4 regions of the Fictibacillus marinisediminis genome follow, and region 1 is predicted to be linked to each of the others. Evidence: predicted binding sites of a transcription regulator. Region 1 holds the regulator's gene; each other region holds the start of a gene.
The links. The regulator LexA, encoded in region 1, represses DNA repair genes until DNA is damaged. The targets are predictions, from matches to a motif close to CGAACATATGTTCG.
Positions count from the first base shown of each region.

Region 2: uvrB (excinuclease ABC subunit UvrB) is a predicted target of LexA. The motif match lies at 1,606-1,619, and genes of this name have one in related genera.
Region 3: LCY76_RS07730 (type IA DNA topoisomerase) is a predicted target of LexA. The motif match lies at 1,767-1,780, and genes of this name have one in related genera.
Region 4: LCY76_RS06320 (YolD-like family protein) is a predicted target of LexA. The motif match lies at 1,588-1,601, and genes of this name have one in related genera.

Region 1 is NZ_JAIWJX010000002.1:2,026,244-2,029,832, forward strand. Features, by position in the region: gene cysI (assimilatory sulfite reductase (NADPH) hemoprotein subunit) at 1-1,633, shown strand, start outside; gene lexA (transcriptional repressor LexA) at 1,699-2,319, opposite strand; gene yneA (cell division suppressor protein YneA) at 2,472-2,753, shown strand; gene LCY76_RS10905 (YneB family resolvase-like protein) at 2,761-3,417, shown strand; gene LCY76_RS10910 (DUF896 domain-containing protein) at 3,462-3,589, shown strand, end outside.
Region 2 is NZ_JAIWJX010000002.1:3,480,943-3,484,531, forward strand. Features, by position in the region: gene uvrB (excinuclease ABC subunit UvrB) at 1-1,534, opposite strand, end outside; gene LCY76_RS18585 (sulfite exporter TauE/SafE family protein) at 1,729-2,601, shown strand; gene LCY76_RS18590 (DUF2198 family protein) at 2,613-2,843, opposite strand; gene LCY76_RS18595 (hypothetical protein) at 3,098-3,370, shown strand; gene LCY76_RS18600 (hypothetical protein) at 3,433-3,570, shown strand.
Region 3 is NZ_JAIWJX010000002.1:1,411,222-1,414,810, forward strand. Features, by position in the region: gene LCY76_RS07715 (OsmC family protein) at 1-258, shown strand, start outside; gene LCY76_RS07720 (GNAT family N-acetyltransferase) at 435-983, opposite strand; gene LCY76_RS07725 (DinB family protein) at 1,144-1,683, shown strand; gene LCY76_RS07730 (type IA DNA topoisomerase) at 1,797-3,589, shown strand, end outside.
Region 4 is NZ_JAIWJX010000002.1:1,142,628-1,146,216, forward strand. Features, by position in the region: gene LCY76_RS06310 (GNAT family N-acetyltransferase) at 1-133, opposite strand, end outside; gene LCY76_RS06315 (STAS domain-containing protein) at 353-1,174, shown strand; gene LCY76_RS06320 (YolD-like family protein) at 1,212-1,514, opposite strand; gene LCY76_RS06325 (cell wall hydrolase) at 1,673-2,101, opposite strand; gene LCY76_RS06330 (GNAT family N-acetyltransferase) at 2,273-2,704, shown strand; gene LCY76_RS06335 (NADH:flavin oxidoreductase/NADH oxidase) at 3,039-3,589, opposite strand, start outside.

The DNA.
Region 1 (3,589 bases):
GCTGAAGGAAGTGATGCTTGACCGGATCAGTGCAGGTATCCCGGATGATGATAACCGCCTCATGAAGCATCATGGCAGCTATTTGCAGGACGACAGAGACCTTCGTACGGAGCGGCAGAAACAAAAGCTTGAACCAGCTTATCAGTTCATGCTCCGTGCAAGATTGCCAGGGGGAGTCGTGACGCCTTCTCAATGGCTGGTTTTGGATCAGCTGGGCAACAAGTATGGTAATGGAACATTAAAATTAACCACACGACAGACGTTTCAAATGCACGGCATTTTAAAATGGAACATGAAAAGGACCATTCAGGAGATCCATGCATCAATGCTCGATACGATTGCAGCTTGCGGTGACGTAAACCGTAATGTGATGTGCATCTCCAATCCTTATCAATCAGAAGTTCATTCTGAAGTGTATGAATGGTCCAAAAAACTCAGTAATTATCTCTTGCCAAGAACGAGAGCGTACCACGAGGTTTGGCTGGATGAAGAAAAAGTAGCAGGCACTCCAGAAACGGAAGAAGTTGAACCGATGTACGGACCGCTTTACTTGCCGCGTAAATTTAAAATCGGCATTGCAGTTCCACCCTCCAATGATATTGATGTCTTTTCACAGGACCTCGGTTTAATCGCCGTCGTAGAAGATGGGAAGCTAATTGGATTTAATGTGTCCATTGGTGGAGGCATGGGAATGTCACATGGAGATAAAGCAACCTATCCGCAGTTGTCAAAAGTGATTGGGTTTTGCGCACCGGACCAGGTTCTTGAGGTGGCTGAAAAAGTCATTACCATTCAGAGAGATTATGGAAACCGTTCACAGCGTAAAAACGCCCGCTTCAAATATACAGTCGACCGGTTAGGTCTTCAAACCGTTAAAGAAGAGCTGGAAAACCGTTTAGGCTGGAGTCTGGATGTAGCGAAAGACTTTTCATTTGAAGATAATGGAGACCGGTATGGCTGGGTACAGGGTGTGCAGGAGAATTGGCATTTTACTCTGTTTGTTGAAGGCGGCCGTATCGCGGATTTTGAAAACTACAAGCTGATGACCGGTTTAAGGGAAATCGCTAAGGTCCATACAGGGGAATTCCGTTTGACCGCCAACCAGAACCTTATAATTGCCAATATTACGAGAGAGAAGAAACAAGAGATTACAGAGCTGTTGGAACAGTATGGAATGCTCGACAGCCAAAATGTTTCTGCGATCCGGCGCAATTCCATGGCATGTGTAGCCCTTCCTACTTGCGGTCTAGCCATGGCGGAGGCAGAACGCTATCTTCCGGTGCTAATGAACAAGATTGATAACATAGCTGAAGAAAACGGCTTGAGAAACGAAGAGATTACCGTTCGGATGACGGGTTGCCCCAATGGATGTGCCCGCCATGCGCTAGGTGAAATTGGGTTTATCGGTAAAGCGCCAGGAAAATATAACATGTATTTGGGTGCAGCGTTTGACGGCAGCCGATTAAGCAAAATGTATCGTGAAAACATAGGAGAGGAAGAGATTTTAAAAGAATTGAAGATGCTGTTCCCTAGATTTGCGAAAGAACGCGAAGAAGGCGAACACTTTGGAGACTTTGTGATTCGTGCGGGCATTATAGAAGCAACGACGGACGGTACAAACTTTCATAACTAATATAATCCTTATAACTAAAACAGCGACCCTGCCATGCTTGCGGGGTCGCTGTTTTTTGCTTTTCTTTATTGAAGTGTTCGATATACACCGATTACTTTACCAAGGATGGTCACGTTTTGCAGCAAAATTGGAGATAAAGCGGCGTTTTCCGGCTGCAGGCGAATGTGGTCTTTTTCTTTAAAAAAGCGTTTTACAGTCGCTTCATTTTCTTCTGTCATGGCCACAATGATGTCACCGTTTTCAGCTGTTGGCTGCTGCTTGACTACCACGAGGTCCCTGTCGTAGATGCCAGCTTCTATCATACTGTCTCCTTCTACAGTTAACATAAAAACATTATCGTCGCCTACAACATGTTCTGGCAATGAAAAATATTCATCAACGTTTTCGATTGCTGTAATCGGTGAACCCGCGGTAACTTTACCGATGATCGGTACATTAACGGATCGCGTTCTGGTTATGATCTGATCTGATTCGAGGCCGAGCACTTCAATGGCCCTGGGTTTGGTAGGATCACGCCTGATCAGCCCCTTTTTCTCAAGTCTGGATAAATGGCCGTGTACGGTTGAGCTTGATGCCAGTCCAACTGCTTCACCGATTTCCCTGACTGATGGTGGATAGCCTTTCGCATTTACTTCTTCTTTAATAAAGTCCAGGATATCGATTTGCCTTCTGGATAATTTTGTCATGATTACACCTCATTCACTGAATACTCTTGAAAAAAGTATAGCATGCAGGAACAAGATATACAAACATAAGTTCGAAAAAAACCCTTGTAAAGAACAGGTGTTCCTATTATAATGAAAATTAATAAGAACACATATTCGCAAAGGGGAGATATATGATGAAGGGATTTTCACCGGTATTTATGCTATTATCTATTGTTGCAGCAGGTTTTATTATGTTCGCTTATCAGTCTCACGCAGAAGGATCCAGAGAATATATGGAGATTACCGTTAATAAAGGTGATTCACTTTGGGAGATCGCCGAAGAATATACGAAGGACAAAGGTTCAAATTGGGAATTTGTCAACTGGGTTGAAAAGAATAACGGAATACAGGCAGGAACCATTACCCCAGGACAGAAATTAACAATACCGATCAAGGCAGAAGAAAACAGGTGAGGCACAATTGAAATCGATCATTTATTGCAGAGTAAGCACCGAAAAGGAAGAGCAGACATCCTCTTTATCCCGGCAGGAAGATGAATTGAGACAGCTGGCAGTCAGCCATGGGTTTGGCATTGTCTCTGTCATAAAAGATAGAGAAAGCGGATACAGCCTGGAACGGGATGGTTTGTTTGAGGTGATCGAGCGGGCCCAAAACGAAGAATTTGATGTTCTTCTTGTAACGGATGATACCCGCTTGGGCAGGGGGAACGCCAAGATCGTTCTTCTTCACGAACTTCAGAAGAGGAACATTAAAGTTTATACCTTCAGCAGCCAAGGGGAATACCATCTTTCCGAAGCAGAGTCTATGGTGCTTGAAATCGTTGCCGTTGTAGAGGAATATCAGCGCAAGCTACATAACTTAAAGATAAAAAGAGGAATGAGGAAGGCTGTTCAAAAAGGCTATAAACCACAAAAGAATTTAAAGAACATCCATCATGGAGGAAGAGACCGGAAGGTGCTTCCGGTTGATGAAATCATCCGGCTTAGAGGAATGGACCTTACGTTTGCAGAAATTGCCGTTACGCTAAGGGGTTTTGGATATGAAGCATCAAAAGCGACAGTTCACCGCAGGTATAAGGAGTATTTAGAAAGTGCTCCGACTGGAAACTCTACTTAATATTCGTTACGATAGGAATATCGAAGAAAAAGGAGAGGTGTTCCATGCTTACACCAGATAAACTGGAACGGATAAATTTTCTTGCCAAAAAATCTAAACAAGAAGGTTTATCAACAGAAGAAGCCAAAGAACAAAAGCAATTAAGGGAGGAGTATCTGAAAAACGTCAGAAC
Region 2 (3,589 bases), 1.5 Mb from region 1:
TGTCCAAGCCTTCCCGCAGGAGATTGATCCCGACCAGCACGTCAAACACACCGAGCCTGAGATCTCTGATGATCTGAATCCGCTCCAGCGTTTTGATCTCGGAATGGAGGTATCTTACCTTTATACCCATTTCCTGCAGATAATCTGTCAGATCCTCGGACATTTTTTTCGTGAGCGTTGTTACGAGCACCCGTTCTTTCTTCGCCACACGATCATTGATTTCCCCGAGAAGGTCATCAATCTGCCCTTTGCTTTTCCTCACTTCGATGGTCGGATCAAGCAATCCTGTCGGGCGGATGATCTGCTGGATCGGTTCAGGGGCATGCTCCGCTTCATAAGGTCCTGGGGTCGCGGAAACGTATATATGCTGAAACTTATCTTTTTCTTCGAACTCCTGGAACGTGAGCGGACGGTTGTCCTTGGCTGACGGCAAACGGAAGCCGTGCTCCACCAGTACATTCTTTCTTGCCTGGTCTCCGTTATACATTCCACGAATCTGCGGCAATGTAACATGGGACTCATCGATGACGATCATTGAATCATCAGGAAAATAATCAAGGAGTGTATACGGTGTAGATCCAATCGGGCGAAGCGTAAGGTGCAGGGAATAGTTTTCAATTCCTGAGCAGAAGCCCATCTCGCTCATCATTTCAATATCGTAGCGCGTACGCTGCTCAAGGCGCTGGGCTTCAAGCAGCTTCCCTGCGTCATTCAGCTCCTTCAGCCTCTCTTCAAGCTCGGCTTCGATCCTCTGAATGGCTAATTTCATTTTTTCTTCACGTGTTACGAAGTGGGATGCCGGGAAAATGGCAACATGGTTCCGTTCACCGACAATTTCTCCAGTGAGGGCGTCCACCTCGGTAATCCGATCAATCTCATCACCAAAGAACTCTACTCTGAGGCAGCGTTCATCACGTGAAGCCGGGAAGATCTCCACAACATCTCCACGCACGCGGAAAGTACCGCGTGTGAAATTGATATCATTTCGGTTGTACTGGATATCTACCAAATCACGCAGAAGCTGGTCCCTGTCTCTTTCCATGCCTGTACGCAAGGAAATAACCAGGCTTTTGTACTCTTCCGGTGAACCCAGGCCATAGATGCAGGAAACACTGGAAACAATGATAACGTCCTTCCGTTCAAATAACGAAGAGGTGGCACTGTGTCTGAGTTTATCAATTTCGTCGTTGATGCTCGCATCTTTTTCAATGAACGTATCGGACTGCGGGATGTAAGCTTCCGGCTGATAGTAATCGTAGTAGCTTACAAAGTATTCAACCGCGTTATTCGGAAAGAATTCCTTGAACTCACTGTACAGCTGTCCAGCCAATGTTTTGTTATGGGCGATAACCAGCGTTGGTTTATTCACCTCTTTTATGACATTTGAAACCGTAAATGTCTTACCTGTACCTGTGGCGCCAAGCAGTGTCATTTTTTGCTTCTTCTCTTTGATTCCCTGAACCAGCTTGCGGATCGCTTTAGGCTGGTCTCCCTGCGGTTCGTAAGAAGAAACGAGCTGAAAAGGCTCACTCATTTCACAACCTCCGTTCCTAAATTTTGCTAATAAGATTATAACACAGCTGACCTGTGAAACTCTAATTTTTACGAACAAATATTCGTGCGTTAAATGCTGGAAAAAACATTTAAGTCTGTAAAATACCTTTTCTTTACTTCTTCTTTTGGTGTACACTTTGAATGTTGCACAGAACGTCAAAAGGAGAATGCATCATGGATTTGCTCTATATTTTCCTGGGTCTTGCTGTTGGGATTATTTCTGGATTTTTCGGACTTGGGGGAGGCTTTATTTTAACCCCTGTTTTAATATTGTTTGGCTATGAGCCAGTTACAGCGATCGCTACCAGTCTCATGTATTCGATCGGGACGAGTGTTTCAGGGGTATTTGCTCATCTTCGCATGAAGAATATCTATTGGAAAACAGCCATTACCCTTGGCTTGTCAGGAGTACTTGCCACACAGGCTGCACACCCTGTTGTCATGTGGCTTAGCGAAAAGGATTGGGATAAAATTGTGATACCGGCCTTATATATCATACTGATGGGGTACTTTGCTGTTCAGCTGCTCAGGAAAAAGAAAAATACAACTACTGCTGAGACGCCGGCGGAAAATGCCTTTTCAATGACGAAAGCGCTGATGATTGGGTTTACTGGCGGTTTTCTTTCGACCACCCTTGGAGTCGGGGGCGGCTTTGTCATGGTTCCACTGATGATTTCCGTATTAAAACTTGAACCAAGAAAAGCAGTTGGGACAAGCCTTGTCAGTGTTTTTGCCATTGTTTCAGCAGGGTTCCTGACATATGCACAATCGATCACTCTGAACTATCACTTCGGCATCTTTTTAATCATCGGCGCATTGATCGGCGCGCAGCTGGGGGCCAGACTAACCTCGCTCTATCAAAATCATCAAATGGAAACGTATCTCGGCGGAATCTATGCCGCAACGATCGTATCCGTCTTTCTGCAGCTTTTACACTTCGGCCATATCGGCCTCGGTGTTGTTTCGGTCTATATTATCATACTGCTCCTTGTTTTTTTAAAGGATTCAGCTCGCTACTGGCGAAAAAAAGCGTCCGCCCCTTCTTGAGGCGAACGCTTTTATTTCATTTTACGCGCTTGTTTTTTATGAATGTTTAAACCGAGCCAATAGCCGGCCAATACAGAACATAGTGCTGTTGCCTGAAGATACACCGGCTGATTCAGGCCATCGAACGCAAACAGCAAAATTAGCAATGTAATCATGACAGGCAGATACTTTGAAAAGAGCACCCGGTTAAAAAGAAGCTGTAAAACAATCGGCAAAAGCGCTGCCAGTAACACCTCAACCATACGTGCATACCCCTATCTGTTCAAATACTTCCTCATTCACTATACCACATCTTTTAAAGCATAAAAAAAACCAAAACCGTTATGGCTCTGGCTTAAAAAAGGGGGGGGTTGCTTCAAAATGCTTTTACCCTTCGAAGAACAAAATCAAACCTAAACCCTTTAAATTTTTTGAAATAGGTTTTAAAGTATAACCATTGCGGGAATTAACAGAATATTCCCTTAAATTATCATTCTAAAACTGAGGAGGTCTGCCTATGAATACTCGCAGGGTTATTGGCATTTACCCATCAGAGAAAAAAGTATTAAACAAGCTTAAACTATTAAAAAAAGACGGAATGGACACGAAGCATATGATGATTGTAGGACCTTACGAAACAAGCAAGCTCCCGCCCTCTGAAAAAAACACCCACCAAAAACTGGTCAAGATTGGTGTATCTGAAAGCGAGGCCAAGTTATACTCGGCTGTCCTTGATCAGGGACAGTACATTTTACTGAACACTGTGATCCAGCAGGAATATCTGGCGTAGAAAAAAAAAGCATAATGCCTCAACTCCTTCATAGATTGATATGAAGAGGGGGCACATAAGAAATGAATGAATCCGATCAGGTTAAAGCACTGAACCAACTGCTTGAAATCATCCATTATAAAGGCAATAAGAGAAGGCTGCCGTTTTTGCTAATGCAGCAAAAGAAGCGGAAACTGCCATACAAAACCCTGCGTCCTTGACGCAGGGTTTTATCATGTG
Region 3 (3,589 bases), 620 kb from region 1:
GCCATGATGGAGAGAAGCAGCCTGGATAAAGAAAACCTTACGATGGATTCAGTTGGGGTCGTGGATGTAACAAAAGGTGTGATCACGTATAAGAAGATCATACATCGCCCTGTTATTGTTTTAAAAGCTGAGGCGACACAGGCAGATCAGCAGCTCGCCAAAAGGCTGGCTGAAAAAGCAGAAACCTCATGCATGATCACAAGAGCCATACAAGGAAATGTCGAAGTGGAGCTCGATGCAACCATAACAACAGCATAAAACAAAAAACCAGCATGTGAAAATCTTCATGCTGGTTTTTTATTCTGCTCTATCCAGTATCCACCCGCCACTTTATCTCCAAAGATAAAGACGTTCACTCTTAGGCTGAAAACAGTAGGATCAGTACAAGTGAGAGTATGAGATAAAGGATTTTATTCAAGAACACACCCATAACCTTATGGCATACCCGTCCATTCATGCTCCAAAATACTGAAGAGCAGCGAGTTCCGCCATCCACTTCCTATCTTTAGATCTTCTCTCAGAACACCTTCTTTTATCATTCCTAATTTTTCGAGAACTCTTGCTGACCCCTCATTGTCAGGGTGGCACGTTGCATAGATTCGATGAAGACGCAGCACGGTATAACCCAAGTGGAGTAGAAGTCCGCCCGCCTCAGTTGCATAGCCTCGGCCCCAATAATCTGGATGGATGACATAGCCGATCTCTCCGATTTTGTTAGTGAAATCCCTGATGTTCAGTTCTGCCACTCCGATCAGTTTTTCATCTTTTTCTTCAATGATCGCAAAAGCATAGCGAGACCTGGGATTATGCTTTGTATCTTTTATAACCTGGCCCATGAATTCCAGCGTATCTTCCTCGGCATTTGGGCCCCACGGCTGAAAGCGGCATGTGATCTCCTGAGAAGCGTACGCATGTACATCCTTCCAGTCGGTTATTCGTAATTCTCGTAATCGGATTCTCTTTTGTGTCTGTTTCTCTGCCATGAGTTGTTCCTCCAAGCTGAAGTGTCCTTTTTTAGATGTATTCTTCTTTCCGAAGAAATTTTCCTTGTTTTAAGAAGAAAGTGCAGGGTTGCAGGAAGATCTCATTGTCATATCGAAGGACTACTATGAAAATAAACCATGATAAAAGGAGATTTAATATATGGAAAATCAAGCATCAAAATGGATGGACTATCATCTCTGGGCCAACAAGAAATGGTTTGAACATTTAAAGAAGCTGCCAGAAGAACGGATGAAGCAAGAAATAAAAAGTGTGTTTCCAAGCTTGATGGATACATTGGTTCACATGCTGAAAACGGATCTGATCTGGCTATGGACGATTTCTGGAAGAACATACGAAGAAACGATCCACTCGCTGAATGAATGGAATGAGAGGCTGGAAGGCGTATCATTGATTGAAATTGAGAAATTATTTATGGAAGTATCCAGCAGCTATAAGCTGTATTTAAACGGGATAGAAGATCCACTTCAGGTGATCACGATTTCGCATCCGAAATTCGGGGAAGCTAAGGCGCCGCTGCAGGATTTTATTCTGCATGTTGTCAATCATGGAACCTACCATAGAGGAAATCTTACCGCCATGCTCAGACAGATGGACGGGGCAGGTGTGTCTACCGATTACATTTTTTATTTGTATGAAGAGCAGAACCTTTTTGCACAGAGCGGGGAGACGAGTCTGTAAGAACATTTTATTCATGAAAATAAAATGGTATAATTAAAAAGAGTACAAATGTTCGAATCTATGGATTAAATGAAGCATAATGACGAATATATGTATGCTTCAAGGAGTGAACCATGAAACTTATTATCGCTGAAAAACCATCACAGGCCCAAGCTCTTGCAGGGCCTTTTTCTAAGGTTAAGAAACTAAAAGGATATTATGAGATTCCTCCTCAGGAATTTTTTCCTGAAGGAGCCTATTTAACATGGTGTGTCGGCCACCTTCTGGAACTTGTTCCGCCAAAGGACTATAAACCGGAATGGGAAAAATGGAAACTTGAAACGCTGCCGATGATGCCGGACCGTTTCAGGTATAAAGTTTCTCCCTCTAAATGGGATCAATTTCAAACGATTAAAAAGCTGGCTTTTGAACCCGGAGTCACTGAAATCATCGGTGCGACCGATGCGGGTCGTGAAGGAGAACTTATCTATAAATCTCTTCTCCTCAATATGAACTGCAGAAAACCGGTAAAGCGCTTATGGATCTCATCATTAACAAAAAAAGCAGTCTTGGATGGATTCAAAAACCTGAAAGAAGGCCAGGAAACGCTCCCCGTCTTTTTTGAAGCCTATTCCAGAGCCTGTGCCGACTGGCTTGTCGGGTTGAATACGACGAGAGCATACACACTTTTAATGCAGAAAAAAGGAATTAGAGAGACATTTCCGACAGGAAGAGTCATGACTCCGACAGTCGCGCTAGTTGTTAAACGCGAACATGAGATCGAGAAGTTTAAGCCGGAACCTTTTTTTGAAGTGATCGGTTCATTTGATGTGAATGGAAAGAAGTACAGCGGAAAATGGCATGATAAAAGCAGCAGCCGCCTCAAAACGAAAGATCTGGCAGAGGAGATCAAAAGGCGGACTGAAAATCAGTTTAGTTCCGTGAACAGCATAAAAAAGGAGAGAAAAGAATACCATCCGCCGATGCTGTTTAATCTTTCTGCTCTCCAAGCTAAAGCGAATCAAGTGTATAAGTACTCCCCGGAAAGAACACTGAACATTACAAGCGATCTCTATTTAAAAAAAGTGGTCAGTTATCCAAGATCGGATAGCCCGTATATCACTGAAGAAGAGGCGAAAATGATGCCAGGCATATTGAAGCAGCTGGGTGACCTTGAGGAATATAAACATCTCCTTCCTTCACCGAAGCGATCTCTCATAGGGAATCCGCGTTTTGTAAATGCTGCGAAAGTATCTGACCACTATGCCATCATTCCAACAGAAAACGTCGCTAATCCTGCAAAGTTAAGCCGAGATGAGCGGAACATATACGATCTGATTGTGAGGAGCGTGATTGCTGCCCACTATGATAAGGCGATTATGGATACCACTACAATCGTTACAAAAGTAAATGAGCGGGATGAATTCATTTCAAAAGGAAAAGTCATCATACAGGAAGGATGGCGCAAGGTCCTTTTTGAAAACAAAAAGAAAGAAGCTAAAAAAGAGGACGATGAAAACACCCTTCTTCCGGATCTAACTGAAGCCGACAAAGGAAGAGTGGAGAACGTTGCGATCCGGGAAGGAAAAACACAGCCGCCTAAACGATACACGCTCGGAAGTCTCGTCACCCTCATGAAAACAGCCGGCAAAACGATTGAGGATGAAGAGCTGAGCAAGGTGCTCGAACAAGTTCAAGGTCTTGGCACTGAGGCGACACGAAGCAGCATCATAAAAAAAATTGAAGAGCTGGATTATATCAGAGTAGAAAAAAACCAAGTATTTGCGACCGAAAAAGCGAAGGGATTAATTGCCGCGATCGGTGAAGAATCCATTTTGACATCTGCAGAAACAACTGCGGTTTGGGAGCAGCGGCTCCGTGAGATTGGAAGAGGAAAAGCAGATGCGAAACAGTTTATGGAGCTGAC
Region 4 (3,589 bases), 880 kb from region 1:
TATAGAACTCATGATCTCGAAACGGTGTAAATTTTTGAAAAAATTCACGGTTATCAAGCTCCAACTGAAGCATTGCTTCTGAATGTGAAGTGTCAAGAGGCTTCAAAAAGAAGTGTTCATCTTCCATCCTCATAATCTCACCTTTTTAATTCATATGGTATCACATTGAAGACAAAAACGGGCAGAGAGTGAACGTTTCCATTCCAATTCTAAGAAAATCTTACAATTGCGACAAAATACGCTATAATAGGTTTTATAGTTTACAGGGTTAAATATTTACTTTGCTTATCTATCAAACTCAATTTCAATTTTAGCATGCTGAATGATATAAAAAAAATAGGAGTGTACGTTCATGAACTCAATCATCCCTATGGCTAACTATCTATTGGAGAACTCTGGAACACTCTCTTCAGACATTGTTGATGAGATCATCGGCAGTTTTCATTTTGATGTTCCAGAAGAGGAGATCAAGCAAGCTAAATTAATGTACGATGAGTTTTTTGTTTTTTTAGCACAATCTCTAGATTGTCAGGAAGGCTCTGTCCCTGATGCTCTATTGTCATGGAGTAAGGCTAACGGAGAAGCAACTGCAAGAAGCCAGCTCAATATCTCTCAAATTATTATACGTTATCCTGATACTCGTATGGTTTTTTCGGATTTTGTAATGCGAATTGGCATGGAATTCGGATTAAACACTCGAGAAGTAGTCATGGTCATTAAACGAGTGAATCAGATGCTGGATCTAAGCATAAATGAAACGGTGTTTGCTTTTGAACGCTATAAAGACAGTGTTATACAAGAAGCACAAAAAGAAATCAGGGAATTATCCACACCTATTGTACCCATCCAAGACGGAATTGCGATTCTTCCTTTAATCGGAACGATAGACTCGAATCGATCCGACCACTTGCTAAATCGTGTGGTTCCAAAGATTGCTCCCTTGGGCGTCAAATATCTGATACTTGATTTTTCAGGAATTGTTACCATTGATACTGAAGTGGCAAGGCACATCTTTACTGTACACAGTGTTTTGGCTCTCCTCGGAATTGATATTGCAGTAACAGGGATACGTCCTGAATTGGCCAGCAGAATTGTAAATGCCGGCATTGATTTTACTTCCATCAAAGTCTATGGAAATGTGAAACAGGCCATTGAAAACATGACGTTTAATTAAAAGTGTCAGGCAACCGTGCCTGGCACCATTTTTTCCTTTACTGATCGGCTTTCGATATTTTCTTGATCTTACTTAACGAAAGATTATGCAGTTCACCATCATCATCTATTATGATTCTCAGCTTACGGGCTGTTTCGTCCATGTAATGAACTATTCCTTTTATTTCTGAGAGGTTCCCGTTTTGAAACACAGAGAAATTTAAGGGAACCGCAATCTCCATAGCCTCTAAAATCAATTCGTTCATCTCTTCAAGCTGCTGTTCATCAGGAAACGGCTCTTCCACTTCATAATATTCCTTCAGAAAATAGTCCTTTAGTTGGCTTACAGTTTCCGGCAGCATCAAGCTTGTCTTCCATTTTAGGTTACCACGGTCACGTATAAAATCGGCCACACTCCTTTATACCTATAATGCACGAACAAGCGTTCTTATCAAACGAGAAATATTTGTTAAACTAGAAGAAGCAGGCTGTTTGAGTGATCCACAGCCTGCAAAAAGATTTAAAATGTATTGTAAACATTGTCGCACTCATCAGGAGTGGGCTGATAGAAGCAATGGAGTTTATATCTGGCAACAAACGGCTGGCCATACCAGGTAGACGGACAATTTCCCTGCGGTCTGAAGTACCATAAGCTATATTTTGCCGGCCAGTATCTTTCTCCATTAATGGCGCGTTTTGCCAGCCGTTTTTCACTCGATCTTGCTGCTTGATAAAAATATCCGTGTGTTACGGCCTCAAACGCATGGGGCTGGTAAATCATCTGGGGAATCGTCCTCAGCCCTCTAAAATCGGAACAATTGGCACGGATCCTGTTAATACCAACATTTCCAATCAGCTGCATTCCCCGGACGCCTTCTCCTTCTCCTTCCGCTCGAAGCAATCGGGCTAACAACGTAATATCTGAACTGCTGGCTTGCACGACGGCCACGGTATCACCTCCAAGAATCCTTCCTTAAACTATATAAAAAATAAGTTTGGGCCATAACCGAAAACCATAATTTAATCCTATGTATTGGTAAATGGAAATAAAATCCATTAATGAGAAAGATATACGTCCTGTTTGAAGAATCAATAAAAATAGATGCAGGAGGTTTAAAACATGATTGAACAAGCGAACCGTGAGGAAACAGCGTACATACTATCCAATGCTGCTCTTTCTGCAAATGAAGGATTGCAAGGGACTGGGGTTCTAACGCAGGAAAAGGCAGAGCATATGCTTACCGCTATCATGGAAAAGGGGGCGTATCACCTCGTATACAAAGATCGGGATAAAGTAGGCGGCTGGATCATGATCGGCCATAATACGGATTATTTTACTGAAAAAGAGATCGGTTTTATTTACGACGTCTACATACTGCCGGATTATAGGGGAAGAGGACTCTCTAAAAAACTAGTCGAGGCAGGAATCAGTGAGTTAAAGGAAAAAGGGTATGAAGAAGTTAGGCTAAATGTATTTGACGCCAATTTTGCGAAAGGCATTTACGAAAAAATGGGTTTTGAGCCGCTGCAAACGATCATGGTGTATAAGTGATGAATGATGAATCTAAAGAGATTGAACCAGAAGAAATAACGGTTCATGGGTTACCAGCAGAAACACTCGATTGATGACTTTCCTTAAAAGTCACAGCCGTGGGTCAAATGGTTCGTCATCCTGTTATTAATTGTTTTCGGAGGAAGCTTGCTGATCGCTCTTCTGGGCTTTTTATAGAACCAAATAAAAAAACCGGCAAGGACATCACGTCCTTGCCGGTTTTTTTGGATGGGCCATAGAAGCAATGTCTAGCTCCAGCGACCTAGACTGAAAAAGAACTGGAAGGACGAAAACAAATGCTCTATTCGTCTCTGGTCGCTTGCGCTTTTCTTTTTTACCAGCCCCGCTCGTATTGTACAGGGATATCAAGTGCTTCTTTTTGATGAACCGTTTCGGCGGCACGCAATGGCCAATATGGATCACGAAGGAGCTCGCGTGCAAGCAGTACAAGATCCGCTTTTTCGTTGCGGATAATTTCATCGGCCTGCATGCCTTGTGTGATCAAACCTACAGCTGCAGTCGGAATTCCGGCTTGTTCGCGGATTTTTTCAGCAAAAAGATTCTGATAGCCGGCGCCGACAGGAATCGGCGCTTTCGGCAGATTACCGCCGGAACTGCAATCAATCAGGTCTACTCCTTCATCTTTCAGCAGCTTGGCCAGCTCGATGGAGTCCTCAAGCGTCCAGCCGTCATCTACCCAATCTGAAGAGGAAATGCGGACAGTGAAAGGAAGGTTTTCCGGCCATTCTTTTCTCATCACACGAACAGTCTCGATGAAAAAGCGAATACGGTTTTCGAAGCTGCCGCCGTATTCATCAGTCCGTTTGTTTGAGACGGGAGAATAGAAGCTGTGAGCCAAATAGCCATGAGCTCCATGGAATTCCA